Salinivibrio kushneri: one gene and its partner. The protein of the gene in region 2 binds, or shares a complex with, the protein of the main gene of each other region. Links are inferred from orthologs where the notes say so. Each region holds a gene or a part of one and is shown on either strand. Other genes may lie near its edges.

What was found. Proteins that work in one complex are often made in the same cells at the same time.
Region 1: the proteins of mfd (region 2) and uvrA are in contact, whole or in part, in a crystal structure (PDB 4DFC), measured with the Escherichia coli proteins. The link is inferred for Salinivibrio kushneri from one-to-one orthologs.

What each region holds. Positions count from the first base shown.
Region 1 is NZ_CP114588.1:282,740-286,180, forward strand. Bases 55-3,424 are described here. They hold uvrA (excinuclease ABC subunit UvrA), read right to left. Parts: upstream 3,081-3,424; coding sequence 255-3,080; downstream 55-254. Other genes in these bases: N8M53_RS01445 (Wzy polymerase domain-containing protein), read right to left, coding at 55-255; galU (UTP--glucose-1-phosphate uridylyltransferase GalU), read right to left, coding at 3,218-3,424. Outside these bases: more of N8M53_RS01445, read right to left, coding at 1-54; more of galU, read right to left, coding at 3,425-3,441. UniProt on the Escherichia coli protein: The UvrABC repair system catalyzes the recognition and processing of DNA lesions. UvrA is an ATPase and a DNA-binding protein. A damage recognition complex composed of 2 UvrA and 2 UvrB subunits scans DNA for abnormalities.
Region 2 is NZ_CP114588.1:1,514,644-1,518,741, reverse strand. Bases 3-4,029 are described here. They hold mfd (transcription-repair coupling factor), read right to left. Parts: upstream 3,668-4,029; coding sequence 203-3,667; downstream 3-202. Other genes in these bases: N8M53_RS07115 (PilZ domain-containing protein), read right to left, coding at 3,672-4,029; N8M53_RS07125 (peptidoglycan binding protein CsiV), read right to left, coding at 3-174. Outside these bases: more of N8M53_RS07125, read right to left, coding at 1-2; more of N8M53_RS07115, read right to left, coding at 4,030-4,098. UniProt on the Escherichia coli protein: Couples transcription and DNA repair by recognizing RNA polymerase (RNAP) stalled at DNA lesions. Mediates ATP-dependent release of RNAP and its truncated transcript from the DNA, and recruitment of nucleotide excision repair machinery to the damaged site.

The DNA.
Region 1 (3,441 bases), 1.2 Mb from region 2 along the record:
TGTTGCCAAACCGAGCATCCAGGTCAGTCGGCTTGCACGCCAGGTATGTTGACGCACGATTTCCAGGCAGGCAAACCCTAAGGTAAACGCCAAGGTCAGTAGTGATAAGGCTGCCGCAGGGTGGCGTATGCCCACCAGCGGGAGAGATACCGAGTAGAGTGGTAAGCAGATTAACCACAAGGCCGCTAACGCTAGCAGAAATGGGGTTGTTAGCGGCTTTCGTATCACACGACTCTGCGGCAGCGCTGAGGTCATTATCGCTCCAACATAGGTTTCAGGAAGTGAGCCGTGTGGCTACCCACCACATTGACGATGTCTTCTGGCGTGCCTTGGGCGATGATCTCACCGCCGCCGTTACCGCCTTCTGGCCCTAAGTCGATGATCCAATCCGCGGTTTTTATCACATCCAGATTATGCTCGATTACCACGATAGTGTTGCCCTGTTCGCGCAAGCGATGTAAGACATTCAGCAGTTGTTGAATATCATGGAAATGAAGCCCCGTGGTTGGTTCATCGAGGATGTAGAGCGTTTTACCGGTATCGCGCTTAGACAGCTCACGGGCCAGTTTTACACGCTGCGCTTCGCCGCCTGACAAGGTGGTGGCGGCTTGGCCAAGGCGAATATAGCTCAAGCCGACATCCATCAATGTTTGCAGTTTACGCTTGATAGCGGGCACGGCGTCAAAAAACGCACGCGCGTCTTCGACAGTCATCTCCAGCACTTCATCGATGGTTTTACCTTTATAGCGCACTTCGAGTGTTTCACGGTTATAACGCTTCCCTTTACACACATCACAAGGCACATACACATCGGGTAAAAAGTGCATTTCCACTTTGATCACGCCATCACCTTGGCAGGCTTCGCAGCGTCCACCGCGCACGTTAAAGCTAAAACGGCCGACTTTATACCCGCGTGCTCGCGCCTCTTGGGTACCGGCGAAAAGCTCACGGATCGGGGTAAAGATCCCCGTATAAGTGGCGGGGTTTGAGCGTGGGGTACGGCCAATAGGACTTTGGTCAATATCGATCACCTTGTCGAAATGTCCCAACCCATCAATCGACTCGTAAGGCGCTGGATCAGCGGTGGTCGCGCCGTTTAATTGCTGGTGGGCAACTTTAAAGAAGGTGTCGTTGATAAGCGTTGATTTGCCTGAGCCCGACACGCCCGTCACGCAGGTCAGTAGCCCGACAGGCAGGTGGAGATCAACGTTTTTCAGGTTGTTGCCCGTCGCCCCCTTTAGAGTCAGCATTTTGCTCGGGTCGCGCTCAATGCGTTGTGCAGGCACCTCAATCGCTTGTTTACCACTTAGATACTGACCTGTCAGTGACGATTCACTGGCGAGTATGTCCTTTAAACTGCCTTCGGCAACAATTTGTCCACCATGTGCGCCGGCCCCCGGGCCAATATCAATGATGTAGTCGGCCGCACGTATGGCATCTTCATCATGTTCGACCACCATCACGGTGTTTCCTAAATCGCGCAGGTGCTCCAAGGTGTCAAGCAAACGGGCATTGTCACGCTGGTGCAGGCCAATAGAAGGCTCATCCAGGACGTACATCACGCCGACCAAGCCCGCGCCAATTTGGCTGGCTAGTCGAATACGCTGTGCTTCACCACCAGAGAGGGTATCGGCACTGCGCGATAAATTCAGGTAGTTAAGCCCCACATTGACCAAAAACCGCAGCCGGTCGTGGATCTCTTTCATCACCTTTTCGGCAATTTTGGCGCGCTGTCCGGTTAAGGTCAGTTGTTCAAAGAAATCCAGCGCCTGTTGAATGCTCAGCTCACAAACCTCGGGTAGATTGTGGCCGTCGATAAACACATGACGGGCTTCTTGGCGTAAGCGTGAGCCACCGCAGCTGGCACAGGGTTTAGTGGCGATGTATTTGGCCAGTTCATCGCGTACGGCGTTGGATTCAGTGTCGCGATAGCGACGCTCCATATTGTTGAGGATCCCCTCAAACGGATGTTTGCGTACACGAATATCGCCCCGATCGTTGACGTATTTGAACTCGATCTCTTTTGGCCCTGACCCATACAAGAGGATATCCTGAATGGTGCCGGAGAGATCTTGCCATGGCACTTCCAAATCAAACCCGTAATGCTCAGACAGCGATCGCAGCATTTGGAAGTAATAAAAATTACGTCGATCCCAGCCTCGGATCGCGCCCCCCGCTAAGCTAACCGCTGGGTTTTGAATCACGCGTTTAGGGTCAAAATATTGTTGCACTCCCAAGCCGTCACAGGTGCCACAGGCGCCGGCTGGGTTATTGAACGAGAACAGGCGCGGCTCAAGCTCTTGCATGCTGTAACCGCAATGTGGGCAGGCAAAGTTGGCAGAAAAAATGATCTCTTCCCCTTCGCCGTCCATCCAACTGATCACCGCGCTGCCGCCGGTGAGTTCGAGCGCGGTTTCAAATGATTCGGCCAGACGCTGCTGTTGATCACTGCGCACTTTAAAGCGATCGACCACCACTTCAATGGTGTGCTTTTTTTGCAGTTCAAGTGTCGGCGGATCGGATAGATCGCACACTTCACCATTGATCCTTGCACGGATAAACCCTTGAGCGGCTAAATTCTCAAGCGTTTTAACATGCTCCCCTTTCCGATTTTTGATGATCGGTGCGAGCAACATCAGCTTGCTGCCCTCCGGCAGTGCAAGCACTTTATCGACCATCTGGCTGATGGTCTGAGCCGCTAAGGTCACATCATGAGTGGGACAACGTGGCTCGCCGACACGCGCATAAAGTAAGCGTAAGTAGTCGTACACTTCAGTGATGGTGCCGACCGTTGAGCGTGGATTGTGCGACGTGGACTTTTGCTCTATCGAGATGGCAGGCGACAGGCCCTCAATATGGTCAACATCCGGCTTTTCCATCAAGGAAAGAAACTGACGTGCGTACGCTGACAAGGATTCAACGTAACGGCGCTGGCCTTCAGCGTATAGGGTGTCGAAGGCCAGCGATGATTTTCCCGAGCCAGATAGGCCGGTAATCACGATCAGCTTGTCGCGAGGGATGGTGAGGTTGATATTTTTGAGGTTGTGCGTGCGCGCGCCTCTGACGTCGATATTGTCCATTATTATCCTACTACTCAGTCAGCTCACTGGTTGGTCGCCTAGTATGGCACAGACATGACCATGACCAAATAAAAAGGCTGTATATTTACACAGCCTTTACACGAAGGGGAAAAACACGCGATCCGACGCGGTTTACGTTATCGACGATTCTTCACCGTCGCTTCGTCTTTGTTGCTTCCGCCAAGGTAGTGGTGCTTGTAGCAGTGATTGGTGGCTTCAATAAAGCCTTCCACGCTGCCACAATCAAAGCGCTCGCCTTTAAATTTGTACGCCAGTACACAGCCTGATTGTGCCTGTTTGAGCAGTGCATCGGTGATCTGCACTTCGCCGTTTTTACCCGGCGGGGTGTTTTCCAGCAGAT
Region 2 (4,098 bases):
CCAGCTTTCTTCCACGCTAGCAGGGTCTTGGTTGCGTTTAAACACAATCAACTCGACATCATAAAGTCGCTTAGCTAAAACCGGCTGGCTAAGTGAGATCAGTAGCAACGCCCAAAGGCTCTGCTTGGTATAGCGTGCTAGCCGGCCTTGTGGGTGACATGAATGATTTTTCACAGGTTACTCCGTTTTCTTTGGCAAGCCATTATGCGACCAGTTGGTGGCTTGCAAATTGAGTCAACAGCTCATCAATAAAGTTCATCCTCTCACGTCGGTCAGTGAGATTTTCAACAAACTTGATTTTGGTTGGCCCGTCAAATTTATACTTGTCTGGCCGCGATTGTAACAGCCCAACCAAGAATCCGGGATCAATTTGCGCGTCCTCATGAAACTCGACCATGCCACCACGATCGCTCGCTTCGATCTTTTTCACCCCTAATGCAGCGGCGCGTATCTTGAGCTGCTGGATATGAAGCAGATTCTTGGTGGCGTCAGGCAGTAGACCAAAACGGTCTATCAACTCAACTTGCAGCTCATTGATGTCATCATTGGACTTGGCGCTGGCAATGCGTTTGTACATTGACAAACGCATGTTGATATCGGGAATGTAGTCATCCGGTAGCAGTGCAGGCAGGCGCAGTTCAATGTCGGTTTGCTCATTAAGAAGGGCGTCCAAGCTTGGCTCTTTGCCTTCTTTGAGTGCCTCAACGGCCTGCTCAAGCATGTCCATGTACAAAGTGAAACCAATGGATTGGATTTGACCGCTTTGCTCGTCTCCCAGTAACTCGCCTGCGCCACGTATCTCCAAATCTTGAGTGGCAAGGGTAAAGCCGGCGCCAAGATCTTCGAGCGACGCAATGGCTTCCAGCCGTTTTACCGCATCTTTGGTCATCCGTTTGGGGTGCGGAGTGAGCAAGTAAGCATAGGCTTGATGGTGTGAACGACCCACACGGCCGCGCAGCTGGTGGAGTTGCGCCAGGCCAAAGTGGTCAGCACGATCGATGATAATGGTGTTGGCTGAGGGAATATCGATACCGGTTTCGATAATGGTGGTACATACCAGCACGTTGTATCGTTGATGGTAGAAATCGCTCATGATCTTTTCTAGCTCACGCTCGCGCATTTGACCATGGGCCACGGTCACACGCGCTTCTGGGATCATCTCACTGATTTCATTGGCCGTTTTTTCTATGGTTTCGATGTCATTGTGTAAAAAGTACACCTGGCCGCCGCGCATAATCTCACGCAGTAATGACTCTTTAATCAGACTGTCTTCGCGTTCACGAACAAAGGTTTTGACTGCGAGGCGACGCGACGGAGGGGTAGCGATAATCGAGAGATCGCGCATGCCACTCATCGCCATATTAAGCGTCCGCGGGATCGGTGTGGCGGTTAATGTGAGAATATCCACATTGGCACGCATGGCTTTGATCTTCTCTTTCTGGCGAACGCCAAAGCGATGCTCTTCATCGACAATCAATAATCCGAGGTCGCGCAGCTTCACATCCGATTGCAGTAACTTATGGGTGCCAATCAGAATGTCCACTTTGCCCGCTTCACAATCGGCCAAAATCGCTTTTTGCTCTTTCGCGGATTTAAAGCGTGAGAGTACCTCGACCCGGACCGGGAGGTTAGCGAAGCGGTCACGGAAATTCTCGAAATGCTGCTGAGCGAGCAAGGTGGTGGGAACCAACACAGCAACTTGCTTGCTGTTATTGACCGCTAAGAAGGCGGCACGCATAGCCACTTCGGTTTTACCAAAGCCGACATCGCCACATACCAAGCGATCCATGGCAATGGGACGACACATGTCTGAGAGCACTGCGTTGATCGCTTGTGACTGATCACTGGTTTCTTCAAACGGGAAGGTCGCCCGGAAGGCGCGATAGGCGTCTTTGTCATGGCTAAACGCAAAGCCAGGCTTGGTTTCTCGCTTGGCATAAACATCAAGCAGTTCGGCGGCGACATCACGCACTTTCTCTGCCGCGCGGCGGCGTGCTTTTTCCCACGCCTCTCCACCAAGCTTATGCACGGGTGCGCTCTCTTCCGCGCCACCTGAATAGCGGCTAATCAAGTGTAGTGCGCCCACCGGAACATATAACTTGGCGCCTTGTTGGTATTCCAGCGTCATATATTCGGTTTTGAGTCCGCCCGCTTCCAGGGTTTGCAAGCCTTGGTAGCGTCCAATGCCGTGCTCAAGATGCACAACGGGTTGGCCAGGTTTTAGTTCGGCCAAGCTTCTGATCACTGCATCTGTACTGACATTTTGCTTTCGCTTGTCGCGGCGGCGTTGCTGCACCGCGCGCTCGCCAAACATATCGCTTTCACAAATCAGCGCAAACTGGCGGCTGTTGTCAATAAAGCCTTGATCAACTGGGCCGATGATTAAACCAAACCGGCCAGGCTGCGCCAATGCCTCGGGCAGGCCATCTGCCACCATAGGGCGAATCTTGGCTTGGGCGAGGAGATCGAGCAGGGCTTCGCGTCGCCCTTCAGACTCGACTGAGAAAATGATGTCGCCGTTAAATTGCTCACTAAACTGGCGCAGCGCGGCGAGTGGTTCTTTGGCTTGGTGGTTGACCGTTAGCGTTGGCAGCGGTGTAATATCGAGGTTTTCCCGCCCGGCCTTTTCGGTGACGGTGTCACTTTCTAGCTTTAAGCGTGGGTATTGCTTAAGGGTGGTAAATAGTGCCTCTTTACTTAACCACAGCGCATCGGGGGGAAGCAGTGGTCGAAGCGGATCGACGCGACGCTGATCATAGCGGTTTGCCACGTCGGCTTGGAAATGATCAATAGCGCTTTCAATGTCGCCAACCGATAACACCAAGGTATTGTCAGGCAAATAATCAAACAAGGTTTCTGTTTGTTCAAAAAACAGCGGCAGCCAGTACTCAATCCCGGCCGGCCAGGTTTTTTTACTCACCTGCTGGTAAATGGATTCTGGCTCTCGGCGTGCCTCAAAATGCTCGCGAAAACGGCCACGAAAATACTCCACTGCGGCGTCATCGGTAGGAAATTCATGTGCCGGCAAAAGCTGGATGTGCTCCAGCTCGCCGGTTGAGCGCTGGTTTTCCGGGTCAAATTGACGAATGGTGTCGACTTCATCGTCAAAAAAGTCAATACGATAAGGCTCGTCACTGCCCATCGGGAACAGGTCGAGGATCGAGCCTCGGCTGGCAAATTCGCCATGTTCCATGACTTGATCGACATGACGATAGCCCGCATCGGTGAGCTGATCGCGCAGTTTTTCTAGCGATAAAATATCGCCTTTTTTCACCATTAAGGCGTGTTGATGGAGAAAATGCCTTGGGGTGACACGCTGCAAGGCCGTGCTCGCCGGTGCAATCAGGACGCCATCTTGTTGATGTGGCAGTTGATACAAACAAGACAAACGCGCGGAAATAATATCCTGATGGGGCGAGAAACTGTCGTAGGGCAGGGTTTCCCAGTCAGGAAAGAGATCGCAATGGCCTTGAGTAAACTGGCGAATGGCGGGCTGCAAACGCACGGCGGTTTGGTTGTCCGGTACCAAAAGAAACACCGGGCCTGCGTGTTGCTGCGTGAGCGTGGCAATGGCTAGCGGTAAGGCAGCCCCAGATAAATTACCAAGATGTTTAACATCGCCTGGCCCAGAGGGCAGCGTAAAAGCATAGAGCGGTTGTTGGGTCATGAGTTTAACTGCTTGATTGTTTTCGGTTTCGTGCACGCTTTTTTAAGAGTTTCTGCTGATGATGCAACGCAGCACGAATGAGCGTGTCTCGGTCTTCTTCCAATAAACGGGTGTACTGGATTTGGATCACATAATGTGGATTGTCTTGGTCACTCTCGGGGTGAAGCTCACACCCTGTTACCACGCCATAACAGTAAACCGCGGTGGGCGGGTAATCGAGAAACAACTTTACGCGCGTGTGGACGCCTTTTTGAAGCGGCGAGTGGCTCAAGTACGAGAAACTGCTGGCACCGAAAGCGCGGGTGACAAAACGATATGTAGGCTGGTCTTCATGACTTAACATGTAGCCCATCATTAAGGTGATTTTTTCGTTTTGAGCCTGTAGAACGCGGAATAATGCGGAGGCGTCGTCAGGATCGATAGCTTTTAGA